Aliidongia dinghuensis: one gene and its partner. The main gene of each other region encodes a partner of the protein of the gene in region 2 in a complex. Links are inferred from orthologs where the notes say so. Each region holds a gene or a part of one and is shown on either strand. Other genes may lie near its edges. The genes, in order: rpsG and tig.

The links.
Region 1: the proteins of tig (region 2) and rpsG are in contact, whole or in part, in a crystal structure (PDB 3GTY), measured with the Thermotoga maritima proteins. The link is inferred for Aliidongia dinghuensis from one-to-one orthologs. Residues at the interface, in WP_004081061.1 of Thermotoga maritima: Glu122, Val124, Val129, Leu130, Tyr133, Glu188, Gly259, Ile262, Tyr263, Glu266, Ser270, Glu273, Gln274, Glu277, Arg308, Gln311, Ile312, Ser315, Tyr316, Glu325, Arg329, Arg336, Leu363, Phe366, Trp367, Arg373, Leu377, Arg381, Leu384, Glu387; in WP_004081843.1 of Thermotoga maritima: Lys34, Lys52, Lys55, Glu59, Arg62, Gln63, Glu66, Asn67, Lys69, Val71, Arg95, Ala109, Lys110, Lys111, Gly112, Arg113, Pro114, Glu117, Glu121, Ile124, Ala125, Tyr127, Asn128, Asn129, Thr130, Gly131, Lys135, Asp139, Arg142, Met143.

Annotation. Positions count from the first base shown.
Region 1 is NZ_BMJQ01000010.1:225,892-232,787, reverse strand. What follows is about bases 1-2,699. They hold rpsG (30S ribosomal protein S7), read left to right. Parts: upstream 1-964; coding sequence 965-1,435; downstream 1,436-2,699. Other genes in these bases: tuf (elongation factor Tu), read left to right, coding at 2,668-2,699; IEY58_RS19900 (GTP-binding protein), read left to right, coding at 1,457-2,644; rpsL (30S ribosomal protein S12), read left to right, coding at 569-940; IEY58_RS19915 (hypothetical protein), read left to right, coding at 1-234. Outside these bases: more of tuf, read left to right, coding at 2,700-3,858; rpsJ (30S ribosomal protein S10), read left to right, coding at 4,026-4,334; rplC (50S ribosomal protein L3), read left to right, coding at 4,337-5,044; rplD (50S ribosomal protein L4), read left to right, coding at 5,047-5,667; IEY58_RS19875 (50S ribosomal protein L23), read left to right, coding at 5,664-5,996; rplB (50S ribosomal protein L2), read left to right, coding at 6,001-6,828; rpsS (30S ribosomal protein S19), read left to right, coding at 6,841-6,896.
Region 2 is NZ_BMJQ01000017.1:63,839-70,893, forward strand. The notes cover bases 1-2,858. They hold tig (trigger factor), read right to left. Parts: upstream 2,180-2,858; coding sequence 821-2,179; downstream 1-820. Other genes in these bases: clpP (ATP-dependent Clp endopeptidase proteolytic subunit ClpP), read right to left, coding at 26-670; IEY58_RS27040 (1-deoxy-D-xylulose-5-phosphate synthase N-terminal domain-containing protein), read right to left, coding at 2,459-2,858. In the rest of the region: more of IEY58_RS27040, read right to left, coding at 2,859-4,819; IEY58_RS27045 (NAD(P)H-hydrate dehydratase), read right to left, coding at 4,915-6,381; IEY58_RS27050 (HpcH/HpaI aldolase family protein), read right to left, coding at 6,401-7,055. UniProt on the Bacillus subtilis protein: Involved in protein export. Acts as a chaperone by maintaining the newly synthesized protein in an open conformation. Functions as a peptidyl-prolyl cis-trans isomerase.

The DNA of each region.
Region 1 (6,896 bases), on a different replicon or contig from region 2:
GGTGCCCATTACGATCCGCATCCCTATGTGCTGACGCTCTATCGATGGGACGGGAAGGCGTTTGTCGGGCCGGAGGTGCTGAAGACACCAGGCAAGCTCAATCCGAACCTGCCGGATGCGGTGCCGGCTGCGTTCGGGCTGCCGTTCAAGAACGATACGCAGCCCGAGCGGTTCGAGAATCTCATGTCCGTATCCGGCCCGATCGGCGCCAAAACGCCGACTCCGGCGCAGTAAAACCATGCGACTCGCGAGTCTTCGGCCTCTACCCCGAGTCGTGCTGCGGTGCGACGAAGTGCTTCCGCGTGATGACAGTCCCCGGACACTTGCATGGCGGTCTTCCCCTATTCCGCTTGACGGAGCAGGGGGCGCGTAATAGGTTCCGCCAGTTTTCCGAGCTGGCCGTAGGTGCGCCAACCTAAACGCAGCTCACGCGGTATCGTAAATTTGGCGCTGCCGGGTCCCCTTGGGGCTCGGCGTTTTTGCCTGTGGGTTGCGTACTGCAAGTCAGCCATGCCGGCGGCGTCGGTTAGCGCCGCTCGGCATTTATCGTTTTGCAAGGGTGTGATTGATGCCGACCATCAACCAGTTGATCCGGAACCCCCGGGCGCCCCAAGTGACCCGTAACAAGGTCCCGGCGCTCGAAGCCTGCCCGCAGAAGCGCGGCGTGTGCACCCGGGTCTATACGACGACCCCGAAGAAGCCGAACTCGGCGCTCCGCAAGGTGGCCCGCGTGCGGCTGACCAACGGCTTCGAGGTGACGAGCTACATCCCCGGTGAAGGCCATAACCTCCAGGAGCACTCGGTCGTCATGATCCGCGGTGGTCGTGTGAAGGATCTGCCCGGTGTGCGCTATCACATCATCCGCGGCACGCTCGACACGCAGGGCGTCAAGGACCGTCGCCAGCGTCGTTCGAAGTACGGCGCCAAGCGGCCCAAGTAAGAATAGCGAAGAAGGAAACCGAGCATGTCGCGTCGTCGCGCAGCGATTAAGCGGGAAGTTCTGCCGGACGCCAAGTTTGGCGATTTGGTGCTGACCAAGTTCATGAACTGCCTGATGTATCAGGGCAAGAAGTCGGTCGCCGAGGCGATCGTCTACAATGCCTTCGATCGCATCGCGAAGCGTTCGGGTCAGGACCCGCTGAAGGTGTTCCATGACGCGCTTCAGAACGTTCGTCCGGCCATCGAAGTCCGGTCGCGCCGGGTCGGTGGTGCGACCTATCAGGTGCCGGTCGAGGTTCGGTCGGACCGTGGCCAGGCGCTCGCCATCCGCTGGCTGATCGGCTCGTCGCGGGCCCGCAGCGAGAACAGCATGGAAGAGCGCCTGTCGGGCGAGCTGCTCGATGCGTCGAACAACCGTGGCGCTGCGGTCAAGAAGCGGGAAGACACCCACCGTATGGCGGACGCCAACAAGGCGTTCTCGCACTATCGGTGGTAAGGCACTGACGGAACTCCACCCGTGCCGCGGACCATCCCCCTCGACCGTTACCGGAACATCGGCATCCTGGCGCGCCTCGATGCCGGTCGGACGACGGTCACCGAGCGGATCCTGGCGGTCGCAGACCGTCCGGATGCGGCGGCAACGGGGGCGCGGGCCGCGTTGGGCATGCCCGCCTGGGTGGAGCAGGATAACGAGCGGCAGATCACGCTCACTTCCGCGGCGACGAGCTGCGTGTGGCGCGACTGCCGGATCACCATCGTCGAACTGCCGGCTAGCCGGCGGAACGACGATCAGGCGCTGGCGGTGCTCGATGGCACGGTGCTGGTGATCGATGGTGTTGGGGGTGTCACGGACGGCGTTGCCGCCTTGTTCGACGAGATCGAGGCCCAGGGCCTGGCCCGGCTGGTGTTCGTCAACAAGCTGGACCTCGAAGGCGCCGATCTCTCCGCTGTGGTCGCGGCGATCGCGGCGCGCGGCACGGCCAAGCCGGTGCTGCTGCAGCTGCCGATCGGTGCCGGCGCAGGCCTGAGGGGCATCGTCGACCTGATCGAGATGCGGGCGACCCTCTGGCGGACGGCCGGTCACGACGCGCCGGCGGAAGAGGTCGAGATCCCGTCGGATCTTCTTGCTGCGGCCCAGCTGGCACGCGCGGAGATCGGGGTGGCGGTCGGGGCCAAGGGGGCGGACGTGGTAGCGTTGCGCCAGGCGGTGAAGGTGGCGGTCCGGTCGGGCATGGTCGTGCCGGTGCTGTGCGGCTCGGCGTTCCGCAACCGGGGTGTGCGCCGCTTGTTGGATGCGGTCGTGGATTTCCTGCCGGCGCCGTCCGACATGGCGGCGCATGCGGGTGTCGCGGCCGATGGTCACCGGGTGGAGCGTCGCCCGGCGGATGACGAGCCCTTCTCGGGGGTCGCCTTCCAGACGGTCGACGACCCGATGTCGGGTCGTTTGACGTTTGTGCGGATTTATTCGGGCGTGGTCGCCACGGGCAGCAGCATGCTGAACTCGGTGACGGCCAGCCCAGAGAAGATCGGCCGTATGGTGCGCATGCACGCGAACCATGCGGAGGAAATCAAGGAGGCCCGCGCAGGCGACATCGTCGCCCTCGCGGGTCTTGAGCATACCACTACTGGGGACACGCTTTGCGACCCCGACGCGCCAGTGATCCTGGAGCGGATGCCGGCCACGGCCGGGCGCGCAGGGCACTGAAGGTTTAGGATCGGAGAACGGCCATGGCGAAGGCGAAGTTTGAGCGGACGAAGCCGCATTGCAACATCGGGACGATTGGTCACGTTGACCATGGCAAGACGTCTCTGACGGCAGCGATCACGAAGGTTTTGGCCGAGACTGGCGGCGCGACGTTCACGGCGTACGACCAGATCGACAAGGCGCCGGAAGAGCGGGCGCGCGGCATCACGATCTCGACGGCGCACGTCGAGTACGAGACGACGAACCGGCACTATGCGCACGTCGACTGCCCGGGCCATGCGGACTACGTGAAGAACATGATCACGGGTGCGGCGCAGATGGACGGTGCCATCCTGGTGGTGTCGGCGGCGGACGGCCCGATGCCGCAGACGCGCGAGCACATCCTGTTGGCGCGCCAGGTCGGCGTTCCGGCGCTGGTCGTGTTCATGAACAAGGTCGACATGGTCGACGATCCGGAGCTCCTGGAGCTGGTCGAGCTCGAGGTGCGCGAGCTGCTGTCGAGCTACAATTTCCCGGGCGACGACATTCCGGTGATCAAGGGCTCGGCGCTGATGGCGCTCGAGGACAAGAACCCGGCGCTCGGCCATGACGCGATCCTGGAGCTGATGAAGGCGGTCGACGCCTACATCCCGCAGCCGGAGCGTGCGATTGACGGTGCGTTCCTGATGCCGGTCGAGGACGTGTTCTCGATCTCGGGCCGCGGCACGGTGGTGACCGGCCGCGTCGAGCGCGGTGTGATCAAGGTCGGCGAGGAAATCGAGATCGTCGGCCTGAAGGACACGCTGAAGACGACGGTGACGGGCGTCGAGATGTTCCGCAAGCTCCTGGACCAGGGCCAGGCGGGCGACAACATCGGCGCGCTCTTGCGCGGCACCAAGCGCGAGGAAGTCGAGCGCGGCCAGGTGCTGGCGAAGCCGGGCTCGATCACGCCGCACACGAAGTTCAAGGCCGAGGCGTACATCCTGACGAAGGAAGAGGGCGGCCGTCACACGCCGTTCTTCACGAACTATCGTCCGCAGTTCTATTTCCGCACGACCGACGTCACGGGCATCGTGAGCCTGCCGGCCGGCGTGGAGATGGTCATGCCGGGCGACAACGTGGCGATGGACGTCGAGCTGATCGCGCCGATCGCCATGGACGAGGGTCTGCGCTTCGCGATCCGCGAGGGCGGCCGCACCGTCGGTGCCGGCGTCGTCTCCGCTATCACGAAGTAAGGCGTTCTAAAGGAAGCGGACTCCGCTTCGAGAAGAAGAACGAAAACAACGGTCCCGGCGACACCAACCCCCGATAACCGGGGTGAACGTCGCCAAACGATGGACAGGGATGGGGGCGGTGTTTCGGCACCGACCCCCCGCTCCCAGATGAAACGGAAGTCTGTTTGATGGACAGTCAAAGCATTCGCATCCGCCTCCGGGCGTATGATCATCGCGTGCTCGACCAGTCGACGAGCGAGATCGTGAACACGGCGAAGCGCACCGGCGCCCGCGTCCGTGGCCCGATCCCGCTGCCGACCAAGATCGAGAAGTTCACGGTCAACCGCTCGCCGCACATCGACAAGAAGTCGCGCGAGCAGTTCGAGATCCGCACCCACAAGCGCGTGCTGGACATCGTTGACCCGACCCCGCAGACGGTGGACGCGCTCATGAAGCTCGACCTCGCCGCCGGCGTCGATGTTGAGATCAAGATCTGATCATGCGCACTGGTCTCCTCGCCCAGAAGCTGGGCATGACCCGCATTTTCACGGAAGACGGCAACCACGTCCCCGTGACCGTGCTGAAGGTCGATAGCTGCCAGGTCGTGGCCGTTCGCACCGAAGAGAAGGACGGCTACTCCGCCGTCCAGCTCGGCGTCGGCAAGGCCAAGGTGAAGAACGTCGCCAAGGCCGAGCGCGAGCGCTTCGCCGCGGCCAAGGTCGAGCCGAAGAAGAAGCTGGCCGAGTTCCGCGTCTCCGCGGACGCGCTGCTCGAAGTCGGCGCCGAACTCTCGGTCGAGCACTTCCTCGCGGGGCAGTTCGTCGACGTCACCGGCACGACGATCGGCAAGGGTTTCGCCGGCGTCATGAAGCGCCATAATTTCGGCGGCCTTCGCGCGACGCACGGCGTCTCGGTCTCGCACCGCTCGCACGGCTCCACCGGTCAGCGCCAGGACCCCGGCAAGGTCTTCAAGAACAAGAAGATGGCTGGTCATCTGGGCCAGGTGCGTGTGACCACGCAGAATCTGAAGGTCGTTTCGACCGACGCAGCCCGCGGCCTGATCCTGATCCTGGGCGCCGTCCCGGGTTCGGAAGGCGGCTACGTGATGGTGAAGGACGCGGTCAAGCGCAAGGCGCCGGCCGATCTGCCGTTCCCCGCCGCGATCAAGGCTGCCGAGGCTTCGGCCGAAGCGACGAAGGGCGAATGATCATGAAACTGGCTGTCAAGAACCTGGACAACCAGGAAGTCGGCTCGATCGATCTGGCCGAGGAGATTTTTGGTCTCGAAGTCCGCAAGGACCTCTTGGCGCGCATGGTGAACTACCAGCTCGCCAAGCGCCGTGCGGGCACGCATAAGACCAAGCTCATCGGCGACATCGCGGGCACCACCAAGAAGCCTTACAAGCAGAAGGGCACCGGCCGCGCCCGCCAGGGCAGCCTGCGCTCGCCGCAGTTCCGCGGCGGTGCGGTGATCTTCGGCCCGGTCGTGCGCAGCCACGCGCATGACCTGCAGAAGAAGGTCCGCAAGCTGGCGCTCAAGACGGCGCTGTCGGCCAAGCAGGCCGAGGGCAAGCTGATCGTCCTCGACCGCGCCGCGGTCGAGACGCCGAAGACCAAGGCGCTCGTCGAGCGCTTCGAGAAGCTCGGCTGGACGTCCGTGCTGATCATCGACGGCCCCGAGGTCGACGAGGGTTTTGCGCGCGCCGCCCGCAACATTCCGAAGGTCGATGTGCTGCCGCAGCAGGGCGCCAACGTCTACGACATCCTGCGCCGCGACACGCTGGTTCTGACCCAGGCGGCCGTCGAACACCTGGAGGCTCGCCTGAAATGAGCAGGTTCCGCGTGATCCCGAACGCTCAGCCGAAGATCTCGGCCGAGCGGCTCTACGACCTGGTCCGTTCCCCCGTCATCACCGAAAAGGCGACGATGGCGTCGGAGCACAACCAGGTGACCTTCCGCGTGCCGCTCGATGCGACCAAGCGGGAGATCAAGCTCGCCGTCGAGACCCTGTTCAAGGTCAAGGTCACGGCAGTCAACACGATCCGGACGCTCGGCAAGATCAAGCGCTTCCGTGGCCAGCTGGGTAAGCGGGGCGACGAGAAGAAGGCTATGGTCACACTCGCCGAGGGCTCCAAGATCGACGTGACCACGGGAATCTAAGGCCATGGCACTAAAGACTTTTAAGCCGACCACGCCGTCAACGCGGCAGCTGGTCATCGTCGACCGCAGCGAGCTGTGGAAGGGCGAACCCGTCAAGGCGCTGACCGAGGGTCTGAAGCGCCAGGGCGGCCGCAACAACACGGGCCGCATCACCATGCGGCGCGTCGGTGGCGGCCATAAGCGCCGCTATCGCCTCGTCGACTTCAAGCGTCGCAAGTTCGACGTTCCGGCGACGGTCGAGCGGCTCGAGTACGACCCGAACCGCACGGCTTTCATCGCGCTCGTGAAGTACGAGGATGGCGAGCTCGCCTACATCCTGGCGCCGCAGCGCATCAAGGTCGGCGACATGGTCGTCTCGGGCGACAAGGTCGACGTCAAGCCCGGCAACGCCATGCCGATGAAGAACATGCCGATCGGCACCATCGTCCACAATGTGGAGATGAAGCCGGGCAAGGGCGGCCAGATCGCGCGCGCCGGCGGCACGTACGCCCAGCTCGTCGGCCGCGATGCCGGCTACGCGCTCCTGCGTCTCGCCTCCGGCGAAGTGCGCATGGTGCGGGCCGAATGCATGGCGACCGTCGGTGCGGTGTCGAACCCGGACCAGAAGAATATCGTCATTGCCAAGGCGGGCCGTTCCCGCTGGCTCGGCATTCGCCCGTCCGTCCGCGGCGTGGCGATGAACCCGATCGACCATCCGCACGGTGGTGGTGAGGGTCGTACCTCCGGCGGCCGGCATCCGGTCACGCCGTGGGGCAAGCCGACCAAGGGCAAGAAGACGCGTCACAACAAGGCGACCGACGGTCTCATCGTCCGTCGTCGCAACGCGAAGTAACGGAGACCCGCTGTGGCACGTTCCGTTTGGAAGGGACCGTTCATCGACGGCTATCTGCTGAAGAAGGC
Region 2 (7,055 bases):
CTTAACAAGGGTGCGGGGTGCCTGCTCAACGGTTCTTGCTGTCCTCTTCCTTGGCCAACACCGGCCGCGCGGCCATGACGTCATCGATCAGACCGAAAACCTTCGACTCCTCCGGTGAGAGGAATTTGTCTCGCTCGACCGCCTCTTCAATGACGTCGAGCGACTGCCCGGTATGCTTCACGTAGATCTCGTTCAGGCGCCGGCGCAGCGACAGGATCTCGCGCGCCTGGATCTCGATGTCAGACGCCTGGCCCTGGGCGCCGCCCGACGGCTGGTGGATCATGATGCGGGAGTTCGGCAGCGCGAATCGCTTGCCCTTGGCGCCGGCGGCGAGCAGCAGCGATCCCATGGAGGCCGCCTGGCCGACGCAGATGGTGGCGATGTCCGGACGGACGTACTGCATCGTGTCGTAGATCGCGAGGCCGGCCGTGACGAGGCCGCCCGGCGAATTGATGTAGATCGAGATGTCCTTGGTCGGATTCTCGGCCTCGAGGAACAGGAGCTGCGCGCAGACGAGGCTGGCCACCGGGTCGCTGACCGGGCCTACCAGGAAAATGATCCGCTCCTTCAACAGGCGCGAATAGATGTCGTAGGCCCGCTCGCCGCGGTTGGTCTGTTCGACCACCATCGGCACCAGGCTGTTCATATACACTTCCAAAGCGTCGGCCATGATCACACAGGTTCCTTCAAACTACTCGACCCGTCCCAGGGTACGTCCCAGGGTGCCGAGCATGCCCCGGTGGGGTGCCGTCCGCAATCGCTGCGAACGGCACCCCAAGGGCGTTGGATCAGGCCTCGAACCTGCCGGACGAACGCCCGATCAGGCTTCAGCGGTTTCCTCTTCGTCATCGAGGCCGGCGAGCGCCACCAGTTCCTTCGGCGGCACCGCCTTGTCGGTGACCTGGGCAAGATCGACGATGAAATCGACGACCTTGTCCTCGTAGATCGGCGCGCGGAGCTGGCCCATCGCGTCGGGATTGTTGCGGTAGAAGTCCATCACGGCCTTCTCCTGCCCCGGGTAGTTGCGCGCCTGGGCCATCACGGCCCGGTTCACCTCGTCCTGGGTTACCTGGATGTTGTTCGTCCGACCCACTTCGGCAAGGACCAGGCCAAGCCGCACGCGCCGCTCGGCGATCTTGCGGTACTCGTCCTTGGTCTCCTCCTCGGGCTTGGCCTCTTCTTCCTTGTAAGTGCCGGCCGCCTTGGAGCGCTCGCGCTCGGCCTCGAACTGCTTCCAGATGCTGTCGAACTCGAGGTCGACCATGCCGGTCGGCACGGCGAAGTCGTGCTTGTCCGACAGGATGTCCAAGAGGTCGCGCTTCAGCTTCTGGCGGGCGACGCCGGCGTACTCGCGCTCCATCTGCTCGCGAACCGCCGTGCGCAGCGCTTCCAGGTTCTCGAGCCCGAGCGTGTCGGCGAGCTTCTCGTCGACCACGGCCGGCAGCTTGCGCTTCAGGCCCTTGACGTCGACCTCGAACACCGCGTCCTTGCCGGCGAGCGTCTCGACGCCGTAATCGGCCGGGAACGGCACCTTGACCGCGACATGGTCGCCAACCTTGGCGCCCACGAGCTGCTCTTCGAAGCCCGGGATGAAACGGCCGGAGCCCAGCTCCAGCGAGAAGTCGGTGCCGGCGCCGCCGTCGAACTTCTCACCGTCGATCGAGCCCACGAAGTCGATGACGGTCACGTCGCCGTTGGCGGCGGCGCTGCCGTCGGTCACATCCTCGGTCTCGCGATAGCGCTCGGCCAGGTTCGTCAGCGCCTCGTCCAGCTCCTCGTTCGGGATCTCGGGCTTCAGGCGCTCGAGCGCCACCGTCGAGAAATCCATGGTCTGGATCTCGGGCAGGATCTCGAGGCTCATGTCGTAGACGAGATCGGCACCCTTCTCGAACGAGGTGATCTCGATCTTCGGCTGCAGCGCCGGACGCAGGTTGCGTTCGGCCAGCGCCTGGCTCGAAGTCTCGTTCACCGTCTGCTCCAGCACCTCGCCCAGGAGGCTGTCGCCGTAGCGCTGCTTGACGACCGAGGTCGGCACCTTGCCCGGACGGAAGCCCGGCAGACGGACGGTCTTGGCGACCTCGGCGAGCCGCGCGTCAACGCGCTTTTCGATATCCTGGGAGGCGACGACGACCTTGAAGCCGCGCTTCAGGCCTTCGGTGCTGGTCTCGGTGATCTGCATGAAAAAGAAGCCTATGGGTCAGCAGGGCGGCACGTCCGATAACGGCGCGCCACCCCTGGCAAGGGTTGATCGTTCAATCGATGCTGGTGCGGGCGAAGGGACTTGAACCCCCACGACTTTCGTCGCTGGAACCTAAATCCAGTGCGTCTACCAATTCCGCCACGCCCGCGCCGGCCCGACGTCGGCCGGTTGACATAGCACAAGCTTTTTGGCCATCCCACGACAAATACGCAGGCGGCGACCGCTATTTCGCCGGATCAGGCGCCCGTCGGGCCCCGGTCAGGCAAGGCAGGCGCGCGCCACAGCGTCCAGAATCGCGTCCTCGTCAAGGCCATAGGCGCGATAGAGGTCCGGCAGATCGCCCGATTGGCCGAAATGATCGACACCCAGCGGCTCGACCCGCCGGCCGCCGGCGGCGCCGAGCCAGCTGAGCGCCGCCGGATGGGCGTCGATGACCGTGACGAGCCCCGCGTCGGGTGCTAGCGGCGCCAGCAGCCGTTCGATATGGCTCGGCCCCCGTCCTTCTTGACGATGCAGGAGCCAGTCCGCGTGCAGCCGGTCCGGCGACGTCACCGCCAGCAGGCCGGCGCCCGGGATATCCTCCAGGATCGCCTGATGCGCCCGGCGCGCCTCCTCCGCCACGGCGCCGCAATAGACGATAGCGAGCTCGGCGCCAGACGCCGGCTCGACCAGCCAATAGGCGCCGGCGACGATGCCGTCGCGCAAGGCCGGGGTCAGCGTCCGCGCCGGCTGCTCGATCTGCCGGGTCGAAAGCCGGAGATAGATCGACCCGCCCTCGCCCGCCGGCCGCTGCATATAGTCGAAGCCCCAGGCCATGAGCACGCCTAGCTCGTCGACATAGGCCGGCTCGAACGACGCGAGCCCGGCCTGGCCTATGCCGATGAGCGGCGTGTTGATCGACTGATGCGCGCCGCCCTCGGGCGCCAAGGTCAAGCCCGACGGCGTCGCCACGACCATGAAGCGCGAATCCTGGTAGCAGCCATAGTTGAGCGCGTCCAAGCCGCGATTGATGAACGGGTCGTAGAGCGTGCCGACCGGCAAGAGCCGCGCACCGAACAGTGGGGCCGTCAGCCCCAGCGCCGCCAGCATCAGGAACAGGTTGTGCTCGGCGATGCCCAGCTCCAGGTGCTGACCGCCGGGCGCCATGGCCCAGCGCTGGGCCGAGACGACCTTCTCGTCGCGGAACGTGTCGGCGATCTCGCGCCGGTGGAAGATGCCGCGCCGGTTGACCCAGCCGCCGAGATTGGTCGAGACCGTGACGTCGGGCGAGGTGGTGACGATCCGGTCGGCGAGCGGGCTCGTGGTGCCGGCAAGGTCGTTCAGGATCTTGCCGAAGCCTTCCTGGGTCGAGGCCTTGCTGCCGCCGACCGCCGGCACCGGCAGGTCGCCGATCGGCACGGCTGCCGCCCGGTACTGACGCTCGCCTGCAGCCGCGAACGGCACCTGGTCGAGGAACGCCTGGAGCTCGGCCTCGGGCAGCTTGGCGCCGGCGAACTTATCCCATTCGGCGCCGTCCGGGATGCCGAGCTTCGTCTTGAAGCCCGCCATCTGCTCCTTGTTCATGAGGCCGGCGTGGTTGTCCTTGTGGCCGGCGAACGGCAGGCCGTGGCCCTTGATCGTATAGGCGATGAAGCAGGTCGGCGTGTCGTCCTCGATGCCGTGGAACGCCTCCAGCACCGCTTCCATGTCATGGCCGGCAAGATTGGTCATGAGCGCATGGAGCTGGTCGTCGTCATGCTCGTCCAGGATGCGGCGGATGCCCGGATAGCGGTTCAAGTCGCGCTGAAGGTGCTCGCGCCAGCCGGCGCCGCCCTTGTAGACCAGCGCCGAATAGCGCGAGTTCGGACATTCGTCGATCCACTGGCGCAAATGCTCGCCGTCGGGCCGCGCGAAGGCGGCTTCGAGCCGCTTGCCGTATTTCAAGGTGACGACGCGCCAGCCCATCATCTCGAACAGGCTGTCGATGCGGTTGAACAGCCGGTCGTTGACGATCGAATCGAGGCTCTGGCGGTTGTAGTCGATAACCCACCAGAGGTTCCGGACATCGTGCTTCCAGCCCTCGAGCAGCGCCTCGAACACGTTGCCCTCGTCGAGTTCGGCATCGCCGACCAGCGCCACCATACGGCCCGGCGGCCGCTTGTCGGCCGAAAGCTCCTTGAGCTTGACGAAATCCTGGGCGATCGAGGCGAACAGCGTGATCGCAACGCCAAGGCCGACCGAGCCGGTCGAGAAATCGACGTCGTCCGTGTCCTTGGTGCGCGACGGATAGGATTGCGCCCCGCCGAACGCGCGGAAGCGCTCGAGCTTCTCGCGCGTCTGGTGGCCCAGGAGATATTGCAGCGCGTGGAACACCGGCGAGGCATGCGGCTTGACCGCGACCCGGTCTTCCGGCCGGAGCACGTCCAGGTAAAGCGCCGTCATCAGCGTGACGAGCGAGGCGGACGAGGCCTGGTGGCCGCCGACCTTGAGCCCGTCGCGGTTCGGCCGGACATGGTTCGCGTTGTGGATCGTCCAGGCCGAAAGCCACAGTACCCTCTCGGCCAGCGCTTCGAGGCGGCGGATCCGCTCGGGCGCAATGGTGGGCGGAGCGGGCGGCGGAACGATCGATAGCTTGGCCATGGACGGCGGTCTCTCCCGAGGGGCTTTGAGGGGCGGCAGGCATCCCTTTTTTGCTGTTCTCCCCCAACCGGCGCCGGAGAGCAAGCCGCGCGATGCTAGGCCCGTGACCGGCCGAGACGCCGCAGCGCGACGGGGATCCGGTCGGGCAGATCGGAGGCGATCAGCCCTGGACCGAACGTCGCGGCCGCGGCACCGTGGAGCCACACTCCGGCGGCGGCCGCCTCGAATGCGGGCATGCCCTGGGCGAGCAGCCCGACGATCAGGCCGGCAAGCACATCGCCGGTGCCGCCGGTCGCGAGCGTCGGCGGCGCGTTCGCATTGATCACCGCGCGCCCGTCGGGTGCGGCGACGACCGTGTCGCCGCCCTTCAGGACCAGGACGGCACCGCTCTCGGCTGCAGCGGCACGGGCCTGGGTCAGCTTGTCGCCCGACGTCTTGAACAGGCGCGCGAATTCGCCGGCATGCGGCGTCAACACGGTCGGCGCGCGGATCGCGGCGAAGAGCTCGGCCGGCGCGTCGGCAAAGGCGGTAAGCGCATCGGCGTCGAGCACGCACGGCCGCTCGGCCGCGAGCAGGCGCAGCGCCATGACCCGCGTGGTCCCCCCGGCGCCCGCCCCCGGGCCGAGCAGCAGGCCGGTGAAGCGGCGATCGGCGAGCAGCGCGTCCAGCGCATGCGCATCGGCGAGCGGCCGGACGATCTGGCTTTCGAACGCCGCCGCATAGGTCCCGTGCCCGGCTGGCGGCACTGCGACCGTGACCAGGCCGGCACCGGCCCGCGCGGCGGCCCGGGCGGCGAGTCGCCCTGCCCCACTCATCGGCCACCCGCCCAGGACCAGCGCGTGGCCGCGCATATATTTATGTGTGCCGCTCGCAAGACGCGGCAGGGCGACGCGCCAGGACGCCGGATCGTTCGCCCAGGTCTTGACCCCGAGCGCGTCGAGGGCCGCCGGGTCGAGGCCGATGTCGGCCAGCACGGTCTCGCCGCACAGGTCGCGGCCTGGCTGCAACAGATGACCGGGCTTGAGCCAGCCGAACGTCACGGTGAGATCGGCCGCGACCGCGCCCGATGCCAGGCCGGTGGCACCATCGAGGCCGCTCGGCACGTCGACCGCCACAACGGCCAAGCGCCGGCGGCCGACCTCGGCCAGGAGACCGGCCACCGGCGCATCAAGCGGCCGGCTGAGCCCCGCGCCGAAGAGCGCGTCGACGACCAGGCCGGCGCCGTCCAGCGCGGCCGGACCGAGCGGCTCGACTGGCTGGAGCCATAGGGCCGCATGATGGGCGGCGTCGCCACGGAGTGCTGCGCGCTCGCCCAGCAAGGCCAGCCGGACCGGCCAGCCCTCGGCCGCGAGCCGCCGTGCCACGACGAAGCCGTCGCCGCCGTTGTTGCCGGGGCCGCACAGCACCGCGACGGGCCGGCGCGTCCAGCGCCGCCCGATTTCGGCCGCGACCGCGGCGCCGGCCCGTTCCATGAGGAGCGCGCCGGCCGTGCCGCCGGCGATGGTGCGGCGATCGACCTCGCCCATCTCGGCCGGGGTCAGGAGGGCGGTCGCGAGCGCCATCGTGGGTCAGCCTTCGGGGTCAGCGCGGCAGGCTGCGCAGCTGCGCCAGCGCCGCGTCGCGCAGCAGCGCCACGTCGGCGCCCGAGCAGATGAAGCGATGGCCGCGCCGATGGAGCTCGACCGGGTCGGCGCCCGGATACGGCAGGCAGCCCAGGACCTTCCCGGCCGACTTCACGCCGGCCTCGATCGCGGCCACGGCCTTGACGTAGTCCGGATGGTCGAACTGGCCCAGCACGCCCAGATCGCCCGAGAGGTCGTTCGGGCCGATGAACACCACGTCGACGCCGTCGACCGCGGCGATCTCCGCCGCGCGCGACGCCCCGGCGAGCGTCTCGATCTGCACCGCGATCAAGAGCTCGTCGGCCGCCCGGGCGATATATTCCGCCGTCACCAGGCCGAAGTTCGCCGCGCGCAGGATCGGCGCCGCGAAGCCGCGTTTGCCGCCGTTCGGATAGCGGCAGGACTCGACCGCAGCCGCAGCTTCGAGCGCGCTCGTGACGTTCGGCACCATCACACCCTCGACGCCGATGTCGAGCGCGCGCTTGAACTGGGTCGGCTCGTTGACGGCGACGCGCAGCATGGCCATGGCCGGCGTCGCCTGCACCGCCTGGACCTGCGCCAGATGCGTCATCACGTCGCCCGGCCCGTGCTCGCCGTCGATCAAGACGAAATCA